Linked DNA regions of Asticcacaulis excentricus CB 48. Each later gene encodes a partner of the first gene's protein in a complex. Links are inferred from orthologs where the notes say so. Each region holds a gene or a part of one and is shown in the gene's direction. Other genes may lie near its edges.

Region 1 (3,824 bases):
GCGAGGTATAGGATTCATGACGCATAACAAGCGCGATGGCGCGGCGGTCCAGATCGTCCTGAAGCGCGGCGACGCTCTTCTGGCCGTCCATGTGGCGCAGACGATCCGCACCATAGGAGTGATCATTCAGGCTCATCAGGCTTTCGGCCTGTTCGCGGATTTGCGCGTCGCGCGTCAGCTTACCGCCTAACCAGGCGGAGCCGAATGCAGCTGTCAGCATGAGGCTGGAGCCGCCCGCGGCGGTCAACAGGCGCATCTGACGGCGCGTAAGAGACAGGTTCAGACCCAAAGGTGTCTTGTCCTCAGTAACGAGAGCGCACCGCGCTCCCTGACAGAGGGCAACCCCACCATACATTCTATAGAATGCATCAGGCCGTTTCACGAGACGAAAACGCAGCCTTCCGGGGGCGCCGGAGCCGACGAAGCACCTAAGCTGGTGTCCGTCGACGGCCCGTCTTATAGCCAGAAATGTGGCAAAAATGTGTTTACGCGCCAATCGCCTAAAAAGAGCATCAGTTCAGAGGGGGAGCATGTGAGAAAATTTCTCACGCAATGCCTATTTTTTATCAAGATGTGCCCCGCAATGACTTTTTATTTTATGAAGTATTGAAGAGATAAGCTTGACCGCTATTTTCTTACGATATTCATGAATGTGCCTTTCGGTTTTGCGATAATTACAATTTAACGAAGGTTACTGACGTTACGCAAAAGTGAAACTGAAATGCTGACATGTATAGAACGGCGTTATCTTAAATTGGTGGTTTCAAGGCACTGGAATCCCGAATGAATCCGCCTCAGGTAGGGTGTCACGAAAACTTGAAGCGCGCCAAACAGCCAATCCGGCCGTGGCGCGCAAAAGCCGCGGGTCGCCCCTTTTCATTTTTTCGCAGGACGCTATGCTGTGTTCATGAACCGTTCTCATCTCGCTCGCCTCATTTTCGAAGATGTTCGCTGTCACGCCGCCGATGTCGGCGCGCAGGACTTCCCGCCCGCTCTGTGGTCGCCGCACCGCCCCGACCGGCCGCAAAAGTCGGAGGGCGGGCGGCGTTTCGTGCTGCATTCGGCCTATGAACCGGCTGGGGACCAGCCAGCGGCCATTGCGGAGCTGGTCGAAGGGGCAAATGCAGCAGAGCGTGACCAGGTGCTTCTCGGCGTCACCGGGTCGGGCAAGACCTTCACCATGGCCAAGGTGATCGAGCAGACGCAGCGACCGGCGTTGATTCTGGCGCATAACAAGACGCTGGCGGCGCAGCTTTATAGTGAGTTCAAGGCCTTCTTTCCGGAAAACGCGGTTGAGTATTTTGTCTCCTACTACGACTACTACCAACCCGAAGCCTACGTGCCGCGTACGGATACTTATATAGAGAAGGACTCGTCGATCAACGAACAGATCGACCGTATGCGCCACGCAGCGACGCGCGCCATCCTTGAGCGCGATGACGTAATCGTGGTGGCGTCGGTGTCGTGCATCTACGGTATCGGTTCGGTCGAAACCTATACGGCGATGACCTTTGAACTGAAAGTGGGGCAGACCATCGACGAGGCGCAGTTACGCGCAGATCTGGTGGCGCTGCAATACAAACGCAATGACGCGGCCTTTGAGCGAGGGACTTTCCGCCGCCGCGGTGACGTCATCGAAATCTTCCCGGCCCACTACGAAGACCGCGCTTGGCGGGTGTCCTTGTTTGGGGATGAGATAGAGGCCTTGACGGAGTTCGACCCGCTGACCGGCAAGAAGACAGCGGACCTAAAAGACCTCAAAGTCTATGCCGCCAGCCACTATGTGACGCCGCGCCCGACGCTACGTCAGGCGATCGACCGCATCAAGGCGGAACTGAAACTGCGGCTGGATCAGCTTCATGCCGAGGGTAAACTGCTAGAGGCGCAACGCCTTGAGCAGCGGACCACTTTTGACCTTGAGATGATGGAAGCCACAGGGGCCTGTGCGGGTATCGAAAACTATTCGCGCTATCTGACCGGACGGGCACCGGGTGAGCCGCCGCCAACCTTCTTTGAATACCTGCCGGAAAATGCTTTGCTGTTTGTCGATGAAAGCCACGTCACCGTGCCGCAGATCGGCGGCATGTATCGCGGAGACTTTGCACGAAAGTCTGTTCTGGCTGAATATGGCTTCCGCCTGCCGTCTTGTATGGATAACCGCCCGCTCAAGTTTGAGGAGTGGGAGGCAATGCGGCCTCAGACCGTCCACGTTTCGGCCACGCCGGGCAATTGGGAGATGGAACAAACGGGCGGCGTGTTTACCGAACAGGTAATCCGCCCGACCGGCCTGATCGACCCGCCGGTCGAAATCCGCCCTGTTTCGACCGGTGGTGCCAATCAGGTCGATGACGTGATTGCTGAGGTGCGCGAAGTCGCGAAGAACGGTTATCGCTCTTTGGTCACGGTGCTGACCAAGAAGATGGCGGAAAACCTGACCGAATATATGCACGAACAGGGTATCCGCGTGCGTTACATGCACTCTGATATCGACACGCTTGAGCGTATCGAAATTATCCGCGACCTGCGCCTTGGCGCGTTTGATGTCCTAGTTGGGATCAACCTGCTGCGCGAAGGCCTCGACATCCCCGAATGTGGCTTTGTGGCCATACTCGATGCCGACAAAGAGGGCTTCCTGCGCTCGGAGACCTCGCTCATTCAGACCATCGGGCGGGCGGCGCGTAACGTCGAAGGCCGTGTCATTCTTTATGCTGACAAGATGACGGGGTCGATGGAACGGGCGCTGGCCGAAACCAGCCGCCGCCGTGAAAAGCAGATGGCCTACAATGCCGAACACGGCATCACGCCGGAAAGCGTTAAGCGCGGTATTTCCGATATTCTGGATAGTCCTTACGAAAAGGCTGACAGGGTACAGGTGCCAGTGGGCGTGGCGGCAAAGGACTCCAAACCCTTCCTGGGTTCCAATTTTCAGGCGACGCTCAAGGACCTGGAGACGCGCATGCGCGAGGCGGCGGGCAATCTGGAGTTCGAAGAAGCGGCTCGCATGCGCGACGAAATCAAGCGTCTTAAGCTGCTCGATCTGGAGTTCGCCAAGGACATGATTGGGGACCCTGCGACATAAGTTTATTGCCAGATCGCTTCTGAAGCGTCTCAATCCTGTACTGAGGATTGTGTGTCACGCCCCTGTTACGAAAATGTGCCAGTTTGAAACGAAACCGGCTGGATTTTCGCGACGAAATGCCTCACTCTGTGGTCCGGCCTGTGCATAACTCTTGGTTGGGTCCCCGTCACGTTTCAATTTGGCTGTGTAACGACATCCGGGGCGCATAGAGAAGAGGTTGGGGTGTGATATGCGTAGAACCAGATTGAATGTGGTGCCACCCTCGGCGAAGGGGGGCGTGATCGAAGCCGAGATGATGGGGGGCATGGGCGAGCCCGCTCATGAGGTCATTAATGTCGTGCCTGTACCGCTAAACAATACGAACAGCCTGCAATCGCTGGTCGATGCGACGATTTCGGCGCGCGAAAGCCGCACCCAGCGCGTGCGTCGCCTTCAGGAAGAGGCCAAGTCGCTGGCACGTGAACAGATTTCCGAGCTGGAAATCCTGATCGATGCGACGGCCAAGATGGCGCATGAAATCGCCGAAGGTGGCGAGGCCTATCCGGTGGGTGCACGTGAACTTAGCCGCCGTTTGGCTGACGAACTGCCGCGCACGCTGCAAACGCTACGCATCGTCGCCAAAAAGAGCCTTTGAACCTGTATTTTGCAGGTCCTGCGGCAATAAGGTTCATAATTCGACTCGCCTGTCTGGGGTTTTACGCTTACATCTGTGACTTCCATTTCGGGACAGGGATGCACAGGACAT
Region 2 (3,599 bases), 1.2 Mb from region 1 along the record:
GGCTTTAGTTTCGAGCGCAGCTTAATTTTCTTTTATTTGCAACGACAGCGTTGTATAATGAACGATTGTTGACGCTGCGTTTAAAAAATGCATCGGTCTGGAGTTTGCGGTCCAGAGTAAGACCTGAGTTAAATTCATGAGTGACGTGATCAATCTGAACAAGGCACGCAAGACGCGGCAGCGCGAGCGCGACAAGGCGCAGGCCGCTCAGAACCGGGTCACTTTCGGGCTGCCCGGTCATGTGCGCCGTGCGGCGCGTGAGGACGAGGCGCGTCGCCTGCGGCTGTTTGACGGACAGAAACGTAAGGATGTGGATAATTCCGAAAACAGTTGACGTTTTTATGTAAGATGACAAGAGTTTACATGGTATTTTCACGACCAAGGATGTAGCGGTTTAATATTACCACAATAATAAACCAGAATTGTTGGGTTTATACCGATGTCGTCCATTGAATTCACAAAGAGTGCAGCGTCGCCGGGGGCGTGTTGATGCTGCAAAGCGTTGCCTGGACAGGAGGGACACTATGCCGGGTTTAAGAAAGAGATCGGTTAATCTTGCCGGACACGCGACTTCTGTTGCGTTGGAGCCGGAGTTCTGGGTGGTGCTGGAGACGATGGCCAAAGAGCGCCGAATCAGTCTGGCGGCGCTGATCGCCGAGCTGGATACGAAGCGCGGCGAAAGCCTGCTCGCCTCCTTCTGCCGTCTGTCGGCCCTAGCCTTCGTGCAGCAGAAGGCAGGCGGCAGCAAGAAACGCAAGCCGGAGGGCGTCTGAGGGGCGGGGCGGGGCTGTGCATAAGCTTTGAAGTGTGATGTTTCCGTTTGGTTCCGTCCGGCGAACGGGCTAGACTGGGCGGCATGAACGAAGACGTTTCCATCCCTATCAGTCAGCGGGCCTCGGTCAACGGGGCCTCCTTCAGCAGCGATTTTTTCAAAGGTCTCAATCCTGAACAGGCCGACGCCGTGCGTTCGACCGAGGGGCCGGTGCTCGTTCTGGCCGGAGCAGGTACGGGCAAGACGCGCGTTTTGACCACGCGCATCGCTCACATACTGGCGCAGGGGCTGGCCAGGCCGTGGGAAATCCTATGCGTTACCTTCACTAACAAGGCGGCACGCGAGATGCGCGAGCGCACGACGCGGCTGGTGGGGCCATCGGCGGAAGGTTTGTCTAATCTCGGCACCTTCCACTCGATTGCTGCGCAGATGCTGCGCCGTCATGCCGAGCTGGTGGGGCTGAAGTCGAGCTTCAACATCATTGACGACGACGATCAGACCCGCCTTCTCAAGCAGATCATGGAGGCGCGGCGCATCGACACAAAGCGGTTCCCGCCCAAGCTGATGGCTCATTTTGTTGACCAATGGAAAAACAAAGGGCTGACGCCGGACAAGGTGGCGAAGATGTCCGCCGACGAAGGCGCACAGTTCGCCTTCAACAAGGGGCCGGAACTCTACGCCGAATATCAGGAACGCCTGCGGGTATTGAACGCCTGCGATTTTGGCGACCTTTTGCTGCACACGCTGAAAATCTTCAGCGAGCATACGGACATCCTCGAACACTATCACCGCCGCTTCAAGTACGTGCTGGTGGACGAGTATCAGGACACCAATATCGCGCAGTATCTGTGGCTGCGAATTCTCACCAATGCCAATCGTAACCTCTGCTGCGTGGGGGATGATGATCAGTCTATATACGGCTGGCGCGGGGCTGAGGTCGATAACATCCTCAAGTTCGAACGCGACTATCCGGGCGCCAAGGTGATCCGGCTGGAGCGCAACTACCGCTCGACCCAGCATATCCTGTCGGCTGCGTCGGGCCTGATCCGCGCCAATAGCGCGCGTCTGGGCAAGACCCTGTTCACCGATCAGCAGGGGGGCGAAAAGGTACGTGTGCAGGGCCTGTGGGACGGTGCCGCGGAGGCGCAGGGCGTCGCTGAGGATATCGAGCGCCTAAAAAGGGAGGGCCGTGCCTATTCGGACATGGCTGTTCTGGTACGCGCCTCGTTCCAAATGCGAGCTTTTGAAGAACGCTTTTTGATGCTGCAAATTCCCTATGTCGTGGTGGGCGGCCCGCGCTTCTTTGAGCGGGCGGAAATCCGCGACGCCATCGCCTATCTGCGCCTGATCCAGTCGGAAGACGATGATCTGGCCTTTGAGCGCATTGTCAATGTGCCCAAGCGCGGCATAGGTGACGCCACGGTGCAGAAGCTGTTGATGCAGGCGCGGCTGGCCGGGCAAAGCGTTATGGCCGCGGTGCGCGATCTGGTGCAGACCGATGAACTGCCTGCGCGGGCCAAAACGCCGCTGATCGGCTTCCTGCGCGATTACGACCGCTGGGTTGCGGCGCTGAAAAGCACATCGCACGACGCCCTGCTGGATATGGTACTTACTGAAAGCGGTTATTACGACATGCAGCGCGCTGACAAGACGTCGGGCGGGACGCGCATCGACAACCTCAAGGAAATGATGAACGCCATGCAGGACTTCGAAAATCTCGAAGCCTATCTGGAGCATGTGTCGCTGGTCATGGATCTGGAGCGTGACAATGGCGAAAACAGCGTGCGTATCTCGACCCTGCACGCCGCCAAGGGGCTGGAGTTCCCGGTGGTCTTCCTGCCGGGTTGGGAAGAGGGCGTTTTTCCGTCGCAGCGTTCGATGGACGAAAACGGCCTGAAAGGGCTGGAAGAGGAGCGGAGGCTGGCCTATGTCGGGCTGACGCGGGCGCGTGAGATTGCTCGGGTCAGTTTTGTCGCCAATCGCCAGGTTTTTGGCCGCTGGACCAGCCAGATTCCGTCGCGTTTTATCGACGAAATGCCCATCGACCACGTCGAGGCGACATCGCAGACCGGCTATAATCAGGCCGGCTGGCAGTCGCAAGAAAGCCGCTGGGACCGTGCGGGTTATCAGCCTAACCACACGAAGAGCGAAGCGAAAGCCGAGGGCCGCTTCAGCGAGCGACTGTCCGGCGTCGATATGAGTCGGCTCGAGAAAAAACCGCAACCGCACCGCCAACCTGTCGCCAAGCCGCAACCCTCCAAGGGCCTTACTGTTGGCGCCCGCGTCTTCCACAGCAAGTTCGGCTATGGCCATGTGGTCGAAACCGAGGGCAACAAGCTGGTGGTCAATTTCGACATCTCGGGTGAGAAGAAGGTCATCGACAGCTTCGTGGAGAAGGCGTGATGAAAGCTTGGGGGGCGGGAGTCATTGCGGTATTGGCGTTGCTGGCGACGACAGCGGTCGCGCAGGACTGGACGCCGCTTGATGCCGACAATACGCTGATCCTGGAGACGACGCAGGGGCGGGTGATCATCGCCCTTAGCCCGCAAATGGCGCCGCAGGGTGTGGCGCGCATCAAACAGTTGACGCGGCAGGGGTTTTATAACGGCCTGCTGTTTCATCGCGTGATCGATCATTTTGTGGCTCAGACCGGCAATCCTGACAACAAGGACGGTGGTCGCAGCGCCCTGCCGGACCTACCGTTGGAGGCAGTGTTCAGGCTGAGCGACTCGGTGCCGCACACAGTGGTGGCGCAACCGGACGGGGCAACGACCGGCTTTATGGGTGCCGTGCCCTATGTGGCGATGACCGACCGGCATATACCGCC

Evidence for each region.
Region 2: the proteins of uvrB (region 1) and ASTEX_RS08700 are in contact, whole or in part, in a crystal structure (PDB 7EGT), measured with the Thermus thermophilus proteins. The link is inferred for Asticcacaulis excentricus CB 48 from one-to-one orthologs. Residues at the interface, in WP_096411307.1 of Thermus thermophilus: Glu23, Leu25, Arg26, Asp27, Gly28, Glu29, Arg30, Phe31, Arg55, Glu326, Asp327, Phe328, Glu379, Ser382, Gln383, His398, Gly400, Arg401; in WP_096412145.1 of Thermus thermophilus: His654, Arg656, Phe657, Gln666, Asp668, Glu669, Lys680, Arg681, Leu682, Ser683, Lys685, Tyr686, Ala687.

The regions. Positions count from the first base shown.
Region 1 is NC_014816.1:712,048-715,871, forward strand. Bases 553-3,493 are described here. They hold uvrB (excinuclease ABC subunit UvrB), read left to right. Parts: upstream 553-907; coding sequence 908-3,079; downstream 3,080-3,493. Other genes in these bases: ASTEX_RS20800 (hypothetical protein), read left to right, coding at 3,309-3,493. Also shown: ASTEX_RS20795 (cell wall hydrolase), read right to left, coding at 1-256; more of ASTEX_RS20800, read left to right, coding at 3,494-3,713; ASTEX_RS03330 (DUF3617 domain-containing protein), read left to right, coding at 3,823-3,824. UniProt on the Escherichia coli protein: The UvrABC repair system catalyzes the recognition and processing of DNA lesions. A damage recognition complex composed of 2 UvrA and 2 UvrB subunits scans DNA for abnormalities.
Region 2 is NC_014816.1:1,888,809-1,892,407, reverse strand. Bases 505-3,515 are described here. They hold ASTEX_RS08700 (ATP-dependent helicase), read left to right. Parts: upstream 505-856; coding sequence 857-3,175; downstream 3,176-3,515. Other genes in these bases: ASTEX_RS08695 (peptidylprolyl isomerase), read left to right, coding at 3,175-3,515; ASTEX_RS08705 (ribbon-helix-helix domain-containing protein), read left to right, coding at 525-773. In the rest of the region: ASTEX_RS08710 (DUF4169 family protein), read left to right, coding at 137-334; more of ASTEX_RS08695, read left to right, coding at 3,516-3,599. UniProt on the Escherichia coli protein: A helicase with DNA-dependent ATPase activity. Unwinds DNA duplexes with 3'-5' polarity. Translocates on single-stranded DNA with 3'-5' polarity. Initiates unwinding more efficiently from a nicked substrate than double-stranded DNA.